4 regions of the Streptomyces sp. R-74717 genome follow, and region 4 is predicted to be linked to each of the others. Evidence: riboswitches for the same ligand, from Rfam matches in the RefSeq annotation. Region 4 holds a riboswitch; each other region holds the start of a gene.
What was found. A riboswitch is a leader RNA that binds a small molecule or an ion and turns the genes downstream of it on or off. The one in region 4 is predicted to bind thiamine pyrophosphate.
Positions count from the first base shown of each region.

Region 1: linked by a shared signal. The riboswitch ahead of NRF20_RS13370 (thiamine ABC transporter substrate binding subunit) and the one ahead of NRF20_RS42725 (thiamine phosphate synthase) in region 4 are both predicted to bind thiamine pyrophosphate.
Region 2: linked by a shared signal. The riboswitch ahead of thiO (glycine oxidase ThiO) and the one ahead of NRF20_RS42725 (thiamine phosphate synthase) in region 4 are both predicted to bind thiamine pyrophosphate.
Region 3: linked by a shared signal. The riboswitch ahead of thiC (phosphomethylpyrimidine synthase ThiC) and the one ahead of NRF20_RS42725 (thiamine phosphate synthase) in region 4 are both predicted to bind thiamine pyrophosphate.

Region 1 is NZ_CP102361.1:3,001,282-3,006,307, forward strand. Features, by position in the region: gene NRF20_RS13365 (ABC transporter permease) at 1-676, opposite strand, end outside; gene NRF20_RS13370 (thiamine ABC transporter substrate binding subunit) at 838-1,947, opposite strand; TPP riboswitch at 2,022-2,138, opposite strand; gene rlmN (23S rRNA (adenine(2503)-C(2))-methyltransferase RlmN) at 2,180-3,286, opposite strand; gene NRF20_RS13380 (phosphatidate cytidylyltransferase) at 3,388-4,473, opposite strand; gene frr (ribosome recycling factor) at 4,473-5,026, opposite strand, start outside.
Region 2 is NZ_CP102361.1:7,112,460-7,117,485, forward strand. Features, by position in the region: gene pknB (Stk1 family PASTA domain-containing Ser/Thr kinase) at 1-157, opposite strand, end outside; gene NRF20_RS32595 (thiazole synthase) at 279-1,073, opposite strand; gene thiS (sulfur carrier protein ThiS) at 1,076-1,312, opposite strand; gene thiO (glycine oxidase ThiO) at 1,309-2,493, opposite strand; TPP riboswitch at 2,490-2,603, opposite strand; gene NRF20_RS32610 (NAD(P)/FAD-dependent oxidoreductase) at 3,058-4,314, shown strand; gene NRF20_RS32615 (peptide-N4-asparagine amidase) at 4,432-5,026, shown strand, end outside.
Region 3 is NZ_CP102361.1:5,004,593-5,009,618, reverse strand. Features, by position in the region: gene NRF20_RS22835 (DUF5326 family protein) at 84-296, shown strand; gene NRF20_RS22830 (IclR family transcriptional regulator) at 540-1,310, shown strand; gene NRF20_RS22825 (SsgA family sporulation/cell division regulator) at 1,412-1,849, shown strand; gene NRF20_RS22820 (YibE/F family protein) at 1,930-3,240, opposite strand; TPP riboswitch at 3,311-3,444, shown strand; gene thiC (phosphomethylpyrimidine synthase ThiC) at 3,437-5,026, shown strand, end outside.
Region 4 is NZ_CP102361.1:9,453,487-9,458,512, reverse strand. Features, by position in the region: gene NRF20_RS42735 (acyl-CoA dehydrogenase) at 1-761, shown strand, start outside; gene thiD (bifunctional hydroxymethylpyrimidine kinase/phosphomethylpyrimidine kinase) at 878-1,675, opposite strand; gene NRF20_RS42725 (thiamine phosphate synthase) at 1,672-3,201, opposite strand; TPP riboswitch at 3,193-3,287, opposite strand; gene NRF20_RS42720 (hypothetical protein) at 3,434-3,991, opposite strand; gene NRF20_RS42715 (hypothetical protein) at 4,034-4,294, opposite strand; gene NRF20_RS42710 (alpha/beta hydrolase) at 4,511-5,026, opposite strand, start outside.

The DNA.
Region 1 (5,026 bases), 6.5 Mb from region 4:
GCAGGGCGAGCAGTTGGGCGGTCTGCCGGTAGATCTCCACCTCCAGCGTGGAGTACCCCGGGCCGCCGAGGATCTGTACGACCCCGAAGGAGGTGAAGGTGAAGAGGAAGACCATCAGCGCGGCGGCGGCCACGGCGGGCGCGAGGGCCGGCAGGGTGACCCGCCGCCAGGCGGCGAACCGTCCGGCACCCAGCACCCGGGCGGCCTCCTCCTGCCGTGGGTCGAGCTGTGACCACAGCCCGCCCACGGTCCGCACGACCACCGCGTAGTTGAAGAAGACATGGGCGAGCAGAATTGCCCAGACGGTGGTGTCGAGCCGTACGCCCCAGAGTTCATCGAGGAACCCGCCGCGTCCCAGCAGCGCCAGGAAGGCGGTCCCGACGACGACGGTCGGCAGGACGAACGGCACGGTGACGACCGCCCGCAGCAGTTGTTTGCCGGGGAAGTCGAAGCGGGCGAAGACATAGGCGCCGGGCAGCGCGATCAGCAGGGTCAGCGCGGTCGAGGCGAGCGCCTGCCAGGTGGTGAACCAGAGGACGTCGCGGATGTCCGGCCGGGTCAGCACCTCGCCGATCCGGCCGAACTGCCAGACGCCGTCGACCTTCAGCCCGCGGCCGACGATCGCGGCGACGGGGTAGGCGAAGAACAGCGCGAAGAACGCGACGGGCACGGCCATCAGGCCGAGCCGCACCGCGCTCCCCCGCCACGCCTTTGCGCGCGCCAGGTTCGCGTGCCCGGAGCGGGCGCGCGGCCTCTTTCCGCGCGGCCCCTCCCCGTGCTTGCTCTTCCCGTGCTCGCCCTTCCCGCACGCGTCCGTTCCGCGTACGGGAGTCTTCGCTACTTCACTACGAGCGAGGACCACGACTGGACCCACTGCTCACGGTTCTTGGAGATCTCGTCGGGGGCGACGGTCGTCGGCTTGTCCACCGTCGCGCCGAACTTCGTGAAGAGTTCCGGCAGTTCCGCGCTCTTGGTGACCGGGTTCACGAACATGTTGAGCGGCATGTCCTCCTGGAACTTCTTGCTGATCAGGAAGTCCAGCAGGGCCTTGCCGCCCGCCTCGTTCTTCGCACCGTTCAGCAGACCCGCGAACTCGATCTGACGGAAGCAGGTCCCGGTGGCGACCCCGGTCGGGGCCTCGGCCGGCTGCGGCTTCGCGTACAGCACCTCGACGGGCGGGCTGGAGGCGTACGAGACGACGAGCGGCCGGTCGGCCTTGGCCTTCTTTCCGCCCGCGGAGCCGGAGAACTCCTCGTTGTACGCCTGCTCCCAGCCGTCGACGACCTTGACGCCGTTGCTCTTCAGCTTCTTCCAGTAGTCCTGGTAGCCCTTCTCGCCGTAAGTGGCGACGGTGCCGAGGAGGAAGCCGAGGCCGGGCGAGGAGGTCCCGGCGTTCTCGGTGACGAGGAGGTTCTTGTACGCGGGCTTCGCCAGGTCGTCGAAGGACTGCGGCGGCGCGAGCTTCTTGTCGGCGAAGTACTTCTTGTCGTAGTTGATGCAGATGTCGCCGGTGTCGATCGGGGTGACCCGGTGCTCGGCGTCCAGTTGGGTGCCTGCCGCCACCTGGTCGAGGCCCTTCGCCTCGTACGGCGTGAAGAGACCGCTGTCGAGAGCGCGGGAGAGCAGTGTGTTGTCGACGCCGAAGAACACATCGCCGCGGGGGGAGCCCTTGGTCAGGATCTCCTGGTTGAGCGCGACACCCGCGTCGCCGCTCTTCAGCACCTTGACGGTGTAGCCGGTCTCCTCCGTGAACTCCTTGAGCACATCCTTGGAGGCGTTGAAGGAGTCATGGCTGACGAGAGTCACGGTCTTCGAACCGGAGCTCTTCGTGCCGCCGGAACCGGAGTCCGACGTGTCGGAACTCCCGCATCCGGCAAGTGCCGTGACGCCGAGCGCGCCGACGACAGCCGTCGCCGCAAGCCGCTTGGTTCTGCGCGTGGTGCTCATTGTGGATTCCTCCTGGGTTTTGGCCAGGAAGAGACGCGGCCCCGCCCCTGGGGAAGCGGGCAGGGCGCAACAGCATGAGTTGATGACCGAACTTCCTACCCGGAATGACCCGGGCGAGGTTCAGAGGGTCTGCGGCCGACCTGTTCTCGGTGCCGCACTCTCAGCGCTGTGGCGCTCCCCTGTCGGAATATGAAGTTGATTTCAGGCCCAGGTTACACGGGCCGTTCCGGCCTCAGCGCTCGGCTGCCGCCAGCTGCCCACAGGCCCCGTCGATCTCCTGGCCGCGGGTGTCCCGCACGGTGACCGGCACTCCGTGTGCCGCGATCGCCTCGACGAAAGCCTTCTCGTCCTCGGGCCGCGAGGCGGTCCACTTGGAGCCGGGCGTCGGGTTCAGCGGGATCAAATTGACGTGCACCCGCTTGCCCTTGAGAAGCCGGCCGAGCCGGTCACCGCGCCACGCCTGGTCGTTGATGTCCCGGATCAGCGCGTACTCGATGGAGATGCGGCGGCCGGACTTCTCCGCGTACTCCCACGCGGCGTCCAGCACCTCGCCCACCTTCCAGCGCGTGTTCACGGGGACGAGCGTGTCGCGCAGCTCGTCGTCCGGTGCGTGCAGGGAGACGGCAAGACGGCACTTGAAGCCCTCGTCGGCGAAACGGAGCATCGCGGGCACCAGGCCCACGGTGGAGACGGTGATCCCGCGCTGCGAGAGCCCCAGCCCGTCCGGCTCCGGGTCGGTCAGCCGGCGGATCGCGCCGACCACCCGGTTGTAGTTGGCGAGCGGCTCGCCCATGCCCATGAAGACGATGTTGGAGAGCCGCGCCGGACCACCGGGGACCTCCCCGTCGCGCAGCGCGCGCATGCCGTCCACGATCTGGTGGACGATCTCCGCGGTCGACAGATTGCGGTCGAGACCGGCCTGCCCCGTCGCACAGAACGGGCAGTTCATCCCGCATCCCGCCTGCGACGAGATGCACATCGTCACCCGCTCCGGGTAGCGCATCAGGACAGACTCGACGAGCGTCCCGTCGTGCAGCTTCCACAGCGTCTTACGGGTGGTGTCGTCGTCACAGCTGATGTGGCGGACCACCGACATCAGGTCGGGGAACATCGCCTCGGCGAGCTTGTCCCGCGAACCGGCCGGGATGTTGGTCCACTCGGCCGGGTCGTGCGCGTACCGCGCGAAGTAGTGCTGTGACAGCTGCTGGGCGCGGAACGGCTTCTCGCCGATCGCGGCGACGGCTTCCTTGCGCTCGGCGGGCGTGAGGTCGGCGAGATGTCGCGGCGGCTTCTTGGCTCCGCGGGGCGCGACGAAAGTGAGTTCTCCGGGCTTAGGCATGGTTCATCCAGTGTCGCAGACAGAACGGTGAGGGCCCGCCGCCCTGTGGACAACGGACCCTCACTCGTAAAAGCCCAGGTCAGGACAGTAGAGCTCGGGGATCAGCCGGAACCCACGAACAGCACCAGCAGCAGCCAGACCACCGGGGCGGTCGGCAGCAGCGAGTCCAGCCGGTCCATGATGCCGCCGTGGCCCGGCAGCAGCGTGCCCATGTCCTTGATCCCGAGGTCCCGCTTGATCATCGACTCGCCCAGGTCACCGAGCGTGGCACTGGCCGCGACCGCGAGCCCCAGCAGCAGTCCCTGCCACCAGGAACCGCCGTCGATCAGGAACTGCATGCACAGCGCACCGGCGACCATCGCGAAGGCGACGGCCCCGAACAGGCCCTCACGGGTCTTTCCGGGGCTGATGCGCGGCGCGAGCTTGTGCTTGCCGAAGCGCCAGCCGACGGCGTACGCACCCGTGTCGCTGACCACGGTCAGCAGCAGGAAGGTGAGCACCCGCTGCGGCCCGTCGTCCGCGGTCAGGAGCATGGCGACGAAGGTGGCCAGGAACGGTACGTAGAACGCGGCGAACACGCCGGCCGTGACGTCCTTGAGGTAGCCCTCGGGCCGCTCGGTCATCCGCCAGACGAGCACCGCGAGTGCGGTCAGCGCCATCGCCACCCAGGCGCCCTCGGCGCCCCGTGCGTATCCGGCCACCACCATCGCCGCGCCACCGACCGCCAGCGGGATGAGCGGCGCCTTGATGCCCTTGCGCTCCTCCAGCCGGGAGGTGAGCTCCCACAGGCCCACGACGACGGCGACGGCGATCACACCGACGAAGACGGCCTTCACGATGAACAGCGAGGCGACGATGACGGCGCCGAGCCCCACACCGACCCCTATTGCGGATCGCAGATCACGGCCCGCACGTTTCCTCTGCGGGGGCGGTGGCGCGGTGGACATGGGCTCCTGCGGCTTCTCGTCACGGTACAGGGGGCCGCCGCTCAGGCGTGCGGCCCCCTGGTCCCGGTCATCACGATCGTCAGCGTCTCTACCTGCGTCGGGAACGTCCGGCACTATGGGCATGGGCCGAGTCTGCTGGGCGTCATACACATCGTATGCAGGACCCGCCGGGGCGGCCTGCATCTCGGGCGCACCCCAGCGGCCGGCTCCCTGCGGGGCGCCCCAGGAAGAGTCGTTCATCAGACTTCGAGCAGCTCGGCTTCCTTGTGCTTGAGCAGCTCGTCAACCTGTGCGACGTACTTCGCGGTGGTGTCGTCGAGCTCCTTCTCGGCGCGACGCACCTCGTCCTCGCCGGACTCCTTGTCCTTGACCAGCTTGTCGAGCGTCTCCTTGGCCTTGCGACGCACGGCCCGGATGGAGATCTTGGAGTCCTCGGCCTTCGTCTTCGCGACCTTGATGTAGTCGCGGCGACGCTCCTCGGTGAGGTCCGGGAAGGTCACCCGGATGATATTGCCGTCGTTGCTCGGGTTGACGCCGAGGTCCGAGTCGCGGATGGCCTGCTCGATGTTGCGCAGCGCGCTCTTGTCGAACGGCGTCACGACGGCCATGCGCGGCTCGGGCACCGAGAACGAGGCGAGCTGGTTGATCGGGGTCAGCGCGCCGTAGTAGTCGGCAACGATCTTGTTGAACATCGCCGGGTGCGCACGGCCGGTACGGATCGCGGCGAAGTCCTCTTTCGCGACGACGACGGCCTTCTCCATCTTCTCCTCGGCCTCAAGGAGGGTTTCTTCGA
Region 2 (5,026 bases), 2.3 Mb from region 4:
GCGCCGGGTGCATCACCTTGAGGGCGAGCACCCGGTCCAGCCGGGTGTCCACGGCCCGGTAGACCGTGGCCATGCCGCCCACGGCGATGCGGGCATCGACACGGTAGCGGCCGTCGAGCAGCTGCCCGACGAGAGGGTCCTGGAGGGTCGTATCCACGCATGCGAGTCTACGAGCCGCCACGGACACGGCTCACGGGCCGGGGCAGACCCGGGGCCGTACTGCAGCCGAGCCGTGACAGGGACATGCGCGCCGCAGCCGCCGGCGGCGGTCCGGTGGGTCAGAACGCCGGGCGCTCCGGGTCCAGCACCGCGCGCCCCTCCACCGGCGACGAGGCCTCGGCGAAATGGCGGCGCGGGATCCGGCCGGCGCGGTACGCCAGCCGCCCGCCCTCCACCGCATGCCGCATCGCCGCAGCCATCAGCTCGGGCTCCTGGGCCCGGGTCACCGCGGACGCCAGCATCACCGCCGCGCACCCCAGCTCCATCGCGAGCGCCGCGTCCGAGGCCGTCCCGGCGCCCGCGTCGAGAATCACCGGTACTCGGGCCTGCTCGACGATCAGCTGGAAGTTGTGCGGATTGCGGATGCCGAGGCCGGAGCCGATGGGGGAGCCGAGCGGCATGATCGCCGCGCACCCCACGTCCTGGAGCCTGCGGGCCAGTACCGGGTCGTCATTGGTGTACGGCAGCACGGTGAAGCCGTCGTCCACCAGAGTCTCCGCGGCGTCCAGCAGCTCGATCGGGTCGGGCAACAGGGTCCGCTCGTCGGCCACCACCTCCAGCTTGATCCAGGTGGTGCCGAGCGCCTCGCGGGCCAGCCGGGCGGTCAGCACGGCCTCGCCCGCGGTGAAGCAGCCCGCTGTGTTCGGCAGCACGCGGATGGAGAGCCTCTGGAGCACGGAGAGCACCGAGCCCTGCACGGTCGGATCGAGGCGGCGCATCGCGACGGTGGTGAGCTCGGTGCCGGAGGCGGTCAGGGAGCGTTCCAGCACGTCGAGGCTGGGCGCCCCGCCGGTTCCCATGATCAGCCGGGAGCCGAAGACGGTGTCGCCGAGGGTGAAGAGATCGTCGGACATGGTCAGCCTCCCTGGACCGCGGTGAGAACTTCGATCCGGTCGCCGTCGGCGAGCGTCGCGGTGGACCACCGGCTGCGTGGGACGACGGTCTCGTTGACGGCGGCCGCGACGCCGGAGTGCGTGGCGGTCAGGGTGGCGACAAGGGTGTCCAGGGTGGTGCCCGCGGCGAGGAGGCGGACCTCGCCGTTCACGGACACGGAGAGGGGCGCGGGCCCGGAGAGGGGCGCTGGATCGGTCATGCGGGCTGCTCCTGACGTACCCGGACGGCGGCGGACGAGAAACGGTGCGGGGTGAAGGGGCGGGCCACCTCGGGCACCTCGCCTGTGGTGAGGAGCTCTGCCATGACGTCACCGGTGACGGGGGTCAGCAGCACCCCGTTGCGGTGGTGGCCGGTGGCGAGGTGGAGGCTGGGCAGGGCGGTGGGGCCGAGCAGCGGGGAGTTGTCGGGGGAGGCGGGGCGCAGGCCGGCCCGGGTCTCGGTGAGCGGCAGCTCGGTGATGCCGGGCACCAGCTCGTGGGCGTCCCGCAGCAGCTCGTAGACGCCGCCCGCGGTGACGGTGGTGTCCCAGCCCATCTCCTCGCTGGTGGCGCCGACGACCAGTTCGCCGTTCTCGCGCGGTACGAGATAGACGTGGCTGCCCCGGACCACGGCCCGGACCGTCCGGGTGAGGAACGGTGCGTACGCGGCGGGCACGGTCAGCCGCAGCACCTGCCCCTTCACCGGCCGGACCTGCGGCACGATCTCGTCCGGCAGCCCCGGGAGCCGGCCGCTGAGGCTGCCCGCGGCGAGCACGACCTGGTCGGCGGCGAGCTCCGTACCCCCGGCGAGCACGGCTCCGGCGGCCCGGTCGCGTATCACCGTCAGGCGCTCCACCCAGCCGCGGTGGAAGACCACCCCGGCCCGCTCGCAGGCGGTCAGCAGTGCGGCGGCCAGCCGGCGGGGATCGATCTGGTGGTCGCCGTCGACCCGCAGACCGCCGCGGACGCCCGGCGCGAGCATCGGCTCCAGGCGGCGGCATTCGCGGCCGGTGAGCCACTCCGACTCCAGGCCCGAACGCTGTTGCAGGACGTGCAGTTCCCGCAGATGGGCACGGTCGTCGGAGTCCAGCGCGACGGCCAGGGTGCCGCAGGTGCGGAAGCCGGTCTCCTGTCCGCTCGCCGCCTCCAGCTCGGCCGCGAAGGCCGGATAGCGGGCGGCCGAGGCGACATTGAGGCCGAGCAGCATCTGTTCGCCGTAGTGGAGTTCGGTGACGGCGGCCAGCATGCCGGCCGCCACCCGGGCGGCTCCGCCACCCGGTTCAGGATCGGCGACCGCGGTGCGCAGTCCGCGTTGCGCGGCCCGCCAGGCGGTCACCAGACCGATGATCCCGCCCCCGATGACAAGGACGTCGGATCCGTTTCCGTTCCGAGAAGAACGCATGGGTGCCCAACCCCTCCCTTCGCCGGCATGACCCGGATCAGGTTCGTACGGTCGGAGGCCGCCCAGCCTCCCTCTCAGCCCGGTGCGTCCGGGCTCCCGCGAGTGTTTTACGTTGGCCACCCTAAACCGTTCCTGGGCAGTGAGCAGGAACGGGTCCTGTCCCACCGGCACGCCCCGAACGGTCTTGGGTGCGCTGGTCCTCCGCTTTCGCGTCCTGGGCGGCGACGCATATCCCGTATGCGGTCCGTCCCAGGTGGGCGGAATCCCCACGACCTGGGTGGGTGTGGCCAGAGGCGACGAGGAGGCCCCGAACCATCACTCCGGTGATACGGGCCCCGACTGCTGACGACGCCACACCCGGCGTCCCAGATCGCGCCACACACGTTACGCACACCCAGCCGGGCATACCCACAGATCGTCACGCCGTTCACTCGATCGTGCCCATGTTCACCAAAACCGGGCGCTGGTCGAGCAGTTGTGCACCGAGTTGCAGGGCAGCGGGACGAGCACGGTCGAAGAGCTCCCCCCTTTCCTGACGATCCGTCAGGTGCTTAAGGTGTACGGGTGAGCGAGCAGCAGCAGTCAGAGCAGCCGGACCGGCAGGCAGGGCGCCGCGTCGTCATCGTCGGCGCGGGCATGGCCGGTGTGCAGACGGCGGTGGCCCTGCGGGAACAGGGCTTCACCGGCTCCGTCGCCCTGATCGGCGCCGAACCGCACCAGCCCTACGACCGGCCCCCGCTGTCCAAGGCGGTACTGCTCGGCAAGGCCGAGGACTCCGCCTTCGACGTCGACTTCGAGGCGCTGGACATCGATCTGCAGCTGGGCCGCGAAGTCACCGGTGTGCGGCCGGACGCGCATGAGCTGGACACCCCGTCAGGACCCGTTGCATACGACGTCCTGGTGATCGCGACCGGCGCCGAACCGGTCGTCCTGCCCGGCGCCGAGGGCGTTCCCGGCGTCCATCTGCTGCGCACCCTCGACGACGCGGCACGGCTGCGGCCCGTACTCGACGGGCAGCACAGCGTCGTGGTCGTCGGCGCGGGCTGGATCGGCGCCGAGTTCGCCACCGCGGCCCGCGCCGCGGGCTGCGAGGTCACCGTCGTCGAGGCCGCCGACCGGCCCCTCGCGGGCGTCATGCCCGCCGAGGTCGCCACCCCGATGGCCGCCTGGTACGCCGAGAGCGGCGCCGGACTCCTCACCGGAGCCCGGGTCGCCCGCATCGAACCCGGCCGGGTGATCCTCGCGGACGGCCGCACGATCCCGGCCGGGGCGGTCGTCGTCGGAATCGGCGCACGGCCCGCCACGGGCTGGCTGGCCGGCTCCGGCATCGCGCTCGGCCCCGACGGATCGGTGACCGCCGACGGGGCGCTGCGCACCTCGCTCCCCGATGTGTACGCGGTCGGTGACTGCGCCTCGTTCCCCTCCTTGCGGTACGGCGAACGCCTTCTCATCCACCACTGGGACAATGCCCTCCAGGGCCCTCGGACCGCCGCCGCCAACATCATCGGGGCGGTGGCCGAGGACGGCCCGGCGCCGCAGACGTACGACCCCGTGCCGTACTTCTGGTCCGAGCAGTTCGACCGGTTCGTGCAGTACGCGGGCCACCACGGGAGCGCCGACACCCTGCTGTGGCGCGGCGATCCGGCCGGTCCCTCCTGGTCGGTGTGCTGGCTGCGGGGCGGCGTCCTGGTCGCGGTCCTCGCCGTCGGCCGGCCACGCGATCTGGCGCAGGGGCGCAAGCTCATCGAGGCGGGGGCACGGCTCGATCCGGAGCGGGCCGGTGACCCGTCCGTACCGCTGAAGTCGGCGACTCGTCAGTAGGCCTACGGGTAACGGACGTTGACGTCCGCCATGTGGACGACCCCTTGGGGAGAGGCGAAAGTTAGTGCACTGTGCATCTTTTAGGGTGCTCATTTCATGTCTCTTCGAAGGATGCGCATGTTTCGACACAGATGGGCCCGCGCGCTGCGCGGAATCTCCATGGCCTCGGCGTCGATCGCCCTCGTCGGAGGCGCACTCGCCGCCCCGGCGTACGCGGGCACCGCTCCCCAGCCCGGTTCCAACCCGGCTGTCGACTACCAGGACCCGATCGACGCGCTGCCGCCGGTTTCCCGCCCGGACACCAAGCACTGCTCGGTGACGGCCGTCGACCACGACTTCGGCTACACCCTCGGCGGACCGCCGTACACCACCAAGCTCACCCCGCCCGAGAAGTGCAAGGGGCCGTGGAACAAGGTCGTCCTCGACTGGTCGGGCAGCGTGAAGGGGCGTCAGTACGACCGCCTCGCCGCGGTTTTCATCGGTGGCGCGGAGGTCTTCCGCACCAGCACCGCCGAGCCCGACGACGACGGCATCAGCTGGCACGTCGCCAAGGACATCACCGACTTCGCGCCGCTCCTCAAGGACCCGCAGAAGCTCCAGCTCGAACTGGGCAATGTCGTCAACGAGACGTACACCGGCGTGTACAAGATCAAGTTGACGGTCACGTACTATCAGGCCGACAAGCGCCACCCGGCCGCCACCACGGCTGACA
Region 3 (5,026 bases), 4.4 Mb from region 4:
GGAACCCCCGCCGGCCCCCTTTGCGCCTCTAGCATCGAGGTATCGAAACAGGAACTCACGGAGGCGAGGCAAGGACAATGGCCGTGCGGGAGATATTCGCGGGGATGCCCTGGTGGGTGAAGTGGATCGCGGTGCCGGTCATCGCGATCGTCGTGTTCGGCGGTCTGATCGCCAGCGTGGTCGGGTTCGTGATCGGTCTGCTCTTCAAGGTTCTGGTCTTCGTGATCCTGGTCGGCGGACTCGTCTTCGTCGTACGCAAGTTCATGTCGTCCTCTTCCTCGCGCGGCGACTGGTAGGACGGTCGGAAGCCGACCGGGGGATTAGCCCAGCTGAGCTAAGTGCAAGACGAAACGACGCCCTTTGCGTATGTGGCCGATATGGTGACAGTCCGCTGCCACCACCTGGGAATTTACTGTCCGTTACCACCCTGACCAGTGGTTTGTACGGCGTTCGGCCTCCGGACCCCAGTCATGCGGCGGCCTGTGGGGGCGGCCCCCACAGGTGGGCTGACCGCCCGTCACCATGCCTGGGGGTGACCGTTGACCACGGCATCGAGCACTGCTGTCCCGACGTTGATCGGTTCGGTCCAGCGAGCGCTGAGGCTGCTGGAAGCTGTGGGCGCCCATCGAGACGGGGCGCCCGCGAAACAGTTGGCCAGGGAAGCGGGCCTTCCCCTCCCCACCGCCTACCATCTGCTGCGCACCCTGACCCATGAGGGCTATCTGCGCCGGGAGAACGGCGTGTTCCTCTTCGGGACCGCCGCTGAGCGCCTGGTCGACGAGGGTTCGCTACAGAATCGTCGCAGCAGAATGACCGAGTCGCTGAGCCGCTGGTGCGACATCATCGGCGTACCGGTGTACTGCGCCGTCTACCGCGAGGGTGAGATCGAACTCATCGCGGTCGCCGACAACCCCGCCACACCCGCGGTGGACGAGTGGGCATCCTTCCGGGAGACCGGGCACGCTCATGCGATCGGTCAGTGTCTGCTGAGCCAGCTCGACGAGAAGGCCCGCGAGGACCATCTGGACCGGCACCCTGTGCGGCCGCTGACCCGCTACTCGGTGAGGGACCGCTCGGCGTTTCTTGAACGATTGCGGTCGTTGGAACGAATGGAACCTGTCATCGAACGACAGGAGTATGCCTTGGGGACTGTCTGCGCAGCCATCCCGATCACGGCCGGATTCACTGCCGCCGCGATGGCGATTTCAGTGCCCCTGGAGCAGGAAGATCGGTTGCTCCCCGCAGTCGAACAACTACGTGGCGAAGTGGCCAGTCTCTTGCGCTCGTTCGTGTTCTCTATCAGTATCTGAAAAATCACTCCTTGTGATCTGCTATCGCGTGCACCACGATGGCGTCAATAGGGCCATGGGGGATCATTCCTGGCCAGATTCATCTACTGCGGGGTTGGACGATGCGCGAGTCGGTTCAAGCTGAGGTCATGATGAGCTTCCTCGTCTCCGAGGAACTCTCTTTCCGGATCCCGGTGGAGCTCCGGTACGAAGTGTGCGATCCGTATGCGATCCGGATGACCTTCCATCTGCCCGGCGACGCCCCCGTCACCTGGGCATTCGGCCGTGAGCTGCTGCTCGACGGCCTCAACAGCCCCAGTGGCGACGGTGATGTGCATATCGGGCCCACGGAGCCCGAGGGGCTGTCCGATGTACATATCCGACTTCAGGTGGGTGCGGATCGCGCCCTCTTCAGGGCCGGTACGGCACCACTTGTGGCCTTCCTCGACCGGACGGACAAACTCGTGCCGCTCGGGCAGGAGTGCACGCTGGGTGACTTCGAGGGCAACCTGGAAGAGGCCCTGGGCCGGATCCTCGCCGAGGAACAGAACGCCGGCTGAGGAGGACGGCGCCGTCGGCCGGCCCGTCGGTCGAACGCAACACCTGCCGAATGGGTGAATCGCTCTCCGTAAGGAGGCGTTCAAGGCTTCGTCCTACGACGACGGCCCTTCCCGGTCCGTACGGGTGCCGAAGCTCCGGCTTCCGCGCCGACCCCTGTGCGGTCCGCGGAGACGACCAGCGCCGCGAGCACCGTCGTCACCGGCACTGAGGCGACCAGTCCGATCGAACCGACCAGCGTTCGTACGATCTCCTCCGCCACCAACTCGCTGTTGGTCACCGTCCCCACGCTGCTCTGGGCGATCGAGAACAGCAGCAGCAGCGGCAGTGCGGCGCCCGCGTAGGCGAGCACCAGCGTATTGACGACCGAGGCGATGTGATCGCGCCCGATCCTGATCCCCGCACGGTAGAGCCCCCGAGCACCCATCGTCGGGTTCGCCTGGTGCAGCTCCCAGACTGCCGATGTCTGGGTGACCGTCACATCGTCGAGCACCCCGAGCGAGCCGATGATGACACCGGCCAGCAGCAGACCGCTCATGTCGATGTGCGGGTACAGGCCGTGGATGAGGCCGGTGCTGTCGTCGGTGTTGCCGGTCAGGCTCGCCCAGCCGATGAAGAGCGATCCGAGCAGCCCGATCAGCAGCAATGAGATGAGTGTGCCGATCACCGCGACCGACGTGCGGGCGGTCAGGCCGTGGCACATGTAGAGCGCGATCAGCATGATCGCACTGGCCCCGACCACCGCGACGAGCAGTGGATTCGAGCCTTGGAGGATGGCCGGGAGGATGAACAGGGTCAGCACGGCGAACGACACGGCGAGCGCGACCAGTGCCATCACCCCACGCATCCTGCCCACCGCGATCACGACCAGGGCGAAGATCCCGGCCAGCAGCGTCATCGGGAACTTCCGGTTCACATCCGTCACCGAGTACTGCAGATCATGGGGCGCGTCGGGGGCGTACGCCACGACCACGCCCTGCCCTTCGTGCAACTGACGGGGTGCGTCCGGCTGGACGATCTCGACGAAGGTCCGGCCCTTGTCGTGACCGGTCGTCACCTCTACGGTGGCCTTCTCGCACAGCCCGGGCCCGTTCCCCGACGGTGGGGTGGTCGCGCCGCTGATGGGTGTCTGGGCGGCGTTCACGTCCTTGCAGTCCACCTTGTCGATATTCACCACCTTTCCCTGCTGGGTCTGCCGGTCGAAGCCGACACCGGTCCGCTCGTGCGGGGGCGCGCCGCCCGGCCAGAGCACCACCAGGCCGACTACGACCGCGGTGGCGAACGGGATCAGCACGGCCGCGATGACCTTGCGCAGATGTTTGGAGACGGGCGCGGCAGGGCCATGGCTGTGCGAGTGGCCGTGCGGTTCGGGGTCGGTATGGGGGGACGTCACCGGCCGATCATCGCAAGGAGAGAAGGGCCCTCTGTTCATTACGCCGGACAGGGCGCTAGCGTGGAGGAACCTTTGCACACGCGGGAGCTCGGAGCACCGGGCTGAGAGGGCGCTGATATCCGTACATCCGTACGGGAGAGGCTGCGCCGACCGCCGAACCTGTTACCGGGTAATGCCGGCGTAGGGAGTAGGTCTCATGACCACATCGGACGCACGCACGCCTGCCTCGAACCAGAGCGACGAGGCCGGGAAGTCCATCGGTTGGCACAAGGGGTATGTCCAGGGCTCACGCCCGGACCTCCGGGTGCCGGTCCGTCAGGTGCACCTCACCAACGGCAAGGACGTGACGCTGTACGACACGTCGGGCCCCTACACCGATCCCACCACCGATACCGATGTCCGTCGCGGACTCGCACCGCTGCGGGAGAACTGGATCATCGCGCGCGGCGACACCGAGGAGTACCCGGGCCGCCCCGCCCGCCCCGAGGACGACGGGCTCAAGCACACCTCGCCGCGAATGGGGTCTCCCCTGATCGAGCGAAGTCGAGAGCTTGGGGAAGGGCTGCGCAACCTCGACGCGGTCTTCCCCGGCCGCCCGCGCCTGCCCCGCCGCAGCCGGGACGGGCAGCCGGTGACCCAGCTCGCGTACGCCCGCCGGGGCGAGATCACCCCGGAGATGGAGTACGTGGCGATCCGGGAGAACGTCGAACCCGAGGTGGTGCGCGAGGAGATCGCCGCGGGCCGGGCCGTGCTGCCGGCCAACGTCAACCACCCCGAGATCGAGCCGATGATCATCGGTAAGCGGTTCCTGGTGAAGGTCAATGCCAACATCGGCAACTCCGCGGTGACGTCCTCCATCGAGGAGGAGGTGGAGAAGATGACATGGGCGACGCGCTGGGGCGCCGACACGGTCATGGACCTTTCCACCGGCCGCAACATTCACACCACCCGTGAGTGGGTTCTGCGCAACTCCCCCGTGCCGATCGGCACCGTTCCCCTCTACCAGGCCCTCGAAAAGGTCGACGGCCGGGCCGAGGAGCTGACCTGGGAGATCTACAAGGACACCGTCATCGAGCAGGCCGAGCAAGGCGTCGACTACATGACGGTCCACGCCGGCGTGCGCCTGCCCTACGTACCGCTGACCGCCCGCCGCAAGACGGGCATCGTCTCCCGCGGCGGCTCGATCATGGCGGCGTGGTGCCTCGCGCACCACAAGGAGTCGTTCCTGTACGAGCACTTCGAGGAGCTCTGCGAGATCCTCGCCGCGTACGACGTGACGTACTCGCTGGGCGACGGGCTGCGCCCAGGCTCGATCGCCGACGCCAACGACGAGGCCCAGTTCGCCGAACTGCGCACGCTCGGTGAGCTGAACACGATCGCCAAGCGATTCGGCGTCCAGACCATGATCGAGGGCCCGGGCCATGTCCCGATGCACAAGATCAAGGAGAACATCGACCTCCAGCAGGAGATCTGCGAGGAGGCGCCGTTCTACACGCTCGGCCCGCTGACCACCGATGTCGCCCCGGCGTACGACCACATCACCTCGGGCATCGGTGCGGCGATGATCGCATGGTGGGGCACGGCGATGCTCTGCTATGTCACGCCCAAGGAGCACCTCGGCTTGCCCAACCGGGACGATGTGAAGACCGGCGTCATCACGTACAAGATCGCGGCCCATGCGGCGGACCTCGCCAAGGGGCACCCGGGGGCTCAGGACTGGGACGACGCGCTCTCCGATGCCCGTTTCGAATTCCGCTGGGAGGACCAGTTCAATCTGGCTCTCGAC
Region 4 (5,026 bases):
TCCCCATCATCGAGCACGCCGACGTGCGCAGGATGCTGCTGGCTCAGAAGAGCTATGTGGAGGGCGCCCTTGCGCTCAGCCTCTACTGCAGCCGCCTGCTCGACGAGGAGCGCACCGCCGAGCAGGAGCCCGAGCGCGCCCGCGCCCGGCTGCTGCTGGACGTCCTGACCCCCATCGCCAAGAGCTGGCCCTCCCAGTGGTGTCTGGCCGCCAATGACCTCGCCATCCAGGTGCACGGCGGCTACGGCTACACCCGCGAGTACAACGTCGAGCAGTTCTACCGGGACAACCGCCTCAATCCCATCCACGAGGGCACTCACGGCATCCATGGACTGGACCTGCTCGGCCGCAAGGTCGTCATGGACGGCGGCGCAGGGCTGCGGTTGCTGCTGGAGACCATCGCGGCAACCATCGCCCGGGCCACGGCGGCCGGCGGCGAGGCGGCCACGCTGGCCGACCGGTTGGAGCAGGTCACGGCCCGCGTCGAGCGGACCACGGCCAGGCTGTGGGCGACCGGGGACCCGGCAACGGCCCTGGCCAACGCCTCTGTCTACCTGGAAGCCGTCGGCCATGTGGTGCTGGCCTGGATCTGGCTGGAGCAGTTCCTCGCGCTCAAGGACCATGCGGACGACTTCCACAAAGGCAAGCGGCAGGCGACCCGGTACTTCTTCCGCGTGGAACTCCCGCGAACGGGACCGCAGTTCGACCTGATCGACAGCCTGGACCGCACCGCGGCCGATAGCCGGGCCGAGTGGTTCTGACCCATGGGTCGGGCGGTTCCTGGCCTTCTGACGAGGAATCCGGGCCCATCTCCACACAGGCACCGCCCGGCGGGGCCCGTGTGGCGGCACGGCGGTGCGGGACTCATCGACCGGCGTCAGGTGTGCGCGCGGATCCGCCAGCCGTGGTCCACCGGCCCGATGCCGGCCCCCAGCGCGAACCCCGCCGCGATCGCCGCAGTGACGTAGTCCTTGGCCCGGCGTACTGCATCCGGTACGGGATGGCCCTGCGCCAGGCCCACCGCGATGGCCGAGGCGAGCGTGCAGCCCGTGCCGTGGGTATGCCGGTTGTCGTACCGCGGGGCGCGCAGCCAGTGCTCCTCCTCGCCGTCCGTCAGCAGGTCCGCCGCCTCGCCCGGCAGGTGGCCGCCCTTCACCACCACCCAGCGGGGCCCGTACGTGAGCAGCCGCGTGGCGGCGCGGCGCATGCCTGCTTCGTCCGTCGCCGTGATGCCGGTGAGCTGCGCGACCTCGTCGAGATTCGGCGTGGCCACCGTCGCGACCGGCAGCAGCGTGGTCCGTACGGCATCCAGCGCGTCGTCGGCCAGCAGCTTGTCGCCGTGCTTGGACACACTCACCGGGTCCACGACGACCGGGGCCGCCACGTCCGACAACAGCCCGGCGACCACCGTGACCAGCTCGGGCGAGGAGAGCATCCCCGTCTTGACCGCCTGGACACCGATGTCGTCCACGACACTGCGGTACTGCGCGCGCACCGCCTCCACGGGGAGGTCCCATGCACCCTGCACGCCCAGGGAGTTCTGTGCCGTGACAGCCGTGAGCACGCTCATGCCGTGGGCGCCGAGCGCCAGCATGGTCTTCAGGTCGGCCTGGATTCCGGCTCCTCCGCCGGAGTCGGATCCGGCGATCGTCAGCACGCGGGGCGGCGCGGTCATGCGTGGCTCTCCTCTCGGTTGCGGGTCCATGCCCGGGCGTAGGCCCGGGCCGCTGCTCGGGGATCCTCGGCGGCGCAGATACCGGAGACGGCGGCGGCACCCGCCGCCCCGGCATCCCGCAGGCGTGGCAGGTCGGCCGGAGTGACGCCGCCGATGGCCACGGCCGGCAAATCGCTGAGCCGGGCGAGGCGGGCGAAACCGTCATGGCCGAGTGCGGCCGGGGCATCCGCCTTGGTCCGGGTCACGTGCAGCGCGCCGATGCCGATGTGGTGGACGCGTGCCGGGTCCTCGGCGGCGGCGCGCAGTTCGTCGGGGGTGGCGGCGCTCAGGCCCAGGACCGCGTGCTCACCGATCAGTTCGCGTACCGCGGCCGGCGGCAGATCCGACCGGCCGACGTGGACCCCGGTGACGCGCGCCCCGGCTGCCCGGGCCGCCAGGAACACGTCCACCCGGTCGTTGGTGATCAGCGCCACCCGTTCGGGGACGACGGCAGCCACCTCCAGGACCGTCCGCAGGAACTCCCTCCCGGCGGCGTGCTTCTCCTGGATCTGCACGGCGGTGACGCCTCCGGCCGCGGGCCGCACATCGTTCATGGCGTTGCTGCTGAGGGCCGCCAGCGCCACGGCGAGCAGCCCGAACGCGCCCAGCAGCTCGTCCACGCCCGCGGCGGTCTGGTCGGTCAGCACCGAGGCACCCCACAGGCCGAGTGTCTGGACGGCGACGAAGGACCCCACAAGGCCGAGCAGCGTGCACCAGAACATGCGTGGGCGCGAGGTGGTGCGCGGCAGGTAGCGGCTGAAGTCGCTGGCGTACGGAGCCCAGGACAGGGTCAGACTCAGCGCGATGGTGCTGGTCAGGACGGACGCGCCGACCTGGTCGGCCCCGTGCGCGGTCCCGGTGCCGGCGGGGTGGACACCGTCGAGCAGCCGCCAGGCGATCAGCACGAACGCGGCAGCGAGCACGAAGGTCATGACGATCTGAAGCCGGTGGATGGCCTCGTAGCCCAGCACGCCGAGGGCTCCCTGGGCCACCAGCATGACCAGGACACCGAGCCAGAACGGCCAGCCGCACAGCCGCGCAAGCGCGTCCCCGCCGAACAGCCCGATCAGCGCGTCCCAGGCGACCGAGGACAGCCACTGCAGGATGCCGGGCACCGCCACGCCGCGGCCGAAGGCGAGCCGGGCCAGCGACAGCTGCCCGGCACCGGTCTGGCTCCCCCAGGTGCCCAGGTAGGCGGTGGGTATCGCGCCGAGGACGGTGCCCAATACGACGGCGGTGAGCGCCGCTGCGAAGTCCAGGCCGAGGGCGATGCCGACGGTGCCGGTGAACACGCCGGTCATGGTCAGATTGGGAGCGAACCATACGGTGAACAGGCGCCCGGGACCGCCGTAGCGGTTGCTCTCGGGGACCGGCTCTATACCGTGCGCTTCGACACGGAGGTCGCCGGGGGCCGTCGGCATCCGTCCGTCGAAGGCGGTCTGCCGGCCGTCGGCGGGCAGCCCGCCGGATACATGCGCCAAAGGCATGGAAGACATCCCTCCGCCAGTACGAACTGGTTCAGGTTCGACGGGTGTGATCTCAGCCCTCGGATGGGGCACCCCGTGTCCGGTGCGACGGACAGACTAACCCGATCGCTCCGGCTCTCACATCGCCGGGACCGGTGCTCCGAAAGGATCTCCGACAGGAGCAAGTGGTCGCTCGGCCCTGATGGGCTTGCCGTCGTAGTCGGAGTGGCGCTCCAACGGGAGATGAGCCGGGTCACCCCCGCGGCCGCCCTCGTCGCTGATGCGCGCGGCGCAGGTGCGAAGCGCTGAGACTGCCGTCGGAGACCTCGCAGATGAGGACTTCGGCGCGGATGAGGCTCAGGGAGAGCCGGCCGCGCACGTGCCGGATGGCGTTGTCGAAGACCAGCTCACTGACCATCAGTTCAGTGCTGAGCACGGGTGGTTTCAGGCCCCGGTCAGCAAGCTGACGGGTGGTGAGGGTACGGGCGCGGGCGACCTGCGCGGGGTCGACCGGCAGCTCCCAGCGTACGGCCCGTCCTGCCTGCAGAGGGCGGGGGCGGGCAATGAGCAGGGCCGCGTCACCGGATCGGGGCCCGGACAGCAGGGTGGTCGGCATCGCAGAGCTGCTCGAGCGGTCGTGCGGGGCCGGCCATGCTACGGGGCAGCTGATCTGGCCCTGCGTCGGCTCCGGGTCCGGTGCCTGGAGGAGGCCGTCGGTGCCCAGCGCAAGGACGGAGCCTTCCGCGAGTCGGCGTTCAGCGGTTTCGAAGGGCAGCCCGCCGCGCGGCCTGCCCCAGCGCCTCACCGTCATCGCAGCACATGCCCACCGCGCTGCCCTCCTCCACGTGCTCGCTCACTTCTGGCTGAGCTTGATGTGCTCGGTCAGGTTGCCGAGCTCGCTGCCGAGTTTCTGCACGGGGTCGGCGAAAGAGGCCAGGGCGGACTCGATGTCGACCGCTGCGGCCGTGTGACGCTCCATGACGGCTGCATGCTCCAGCCGTGCCCACACGGCTGCTTCGGCCACCAGTGCGTCGCGCTGAGGACTGGCAACCGGGTGCTGGGATGCCTGGGTGAGCAGCTCGCGGGCCCTCTGGGCAGGGGTGCTGTCGTTCATGGACTGAATCTTTACAGCGGACGCGGGGCGATGGGCGGTTTCGGGGGCGGGACACCCGGACCGAGCCGGTGGTGGAACTGGCACAGCATGCAGACGAGATCGCCGCAACCGGTGACGGTCCCACGATCTCCCTTGCCCGGCCGGGGGCTCGTCCCATACACGGCCGGCCATGGCGCGGCGGGGATGCCCGGGCGGCTGATCTCGGCACACGGCCGTTCAGCCGTCGGCCCGCAAGGCGTGGAGCAGCATCGGCAGCGAGGAGTGCAACTCACGCTGCCAGTACGCCCAGCCGTGGGTCCCCGGTCCGTAGAAGTGGGTGGTCACGTGCTTCGCGCCCTGGCGTTCGAGCTCGCTCGCAAGGGCATGGTTCTGCCTGTTGAAGTCCGCCTCGAGCGCGCTCGTGGTGCCCGGCGGGTCCAAGGGGCCGGTGGTGCCGTCACCGCAGGACAGGTGGACGGGGATCGGCCTGAGGCGCTTGGCCAGGTGGAACGGGTCGTGGGCGGCCCAGATGTCACGTTGCGCAACCGGGTCGCCCCAGACCCTCAGCGGGTCGGTGCCCTGCCCGGCGAAGAACCCCATGATGCGGTTGACCGACTCGTCGTTGAGCAACGGGTGCACAGAGCCGGAGTACGCCGCGGCCGCCTTGAACATCCCGGGGTGCCGGGCGGCATACATCAGGGCTCCCTGACCACCCATCGAAAGTCCCGCCACGACGCGGTTCCGGCTCGCCCC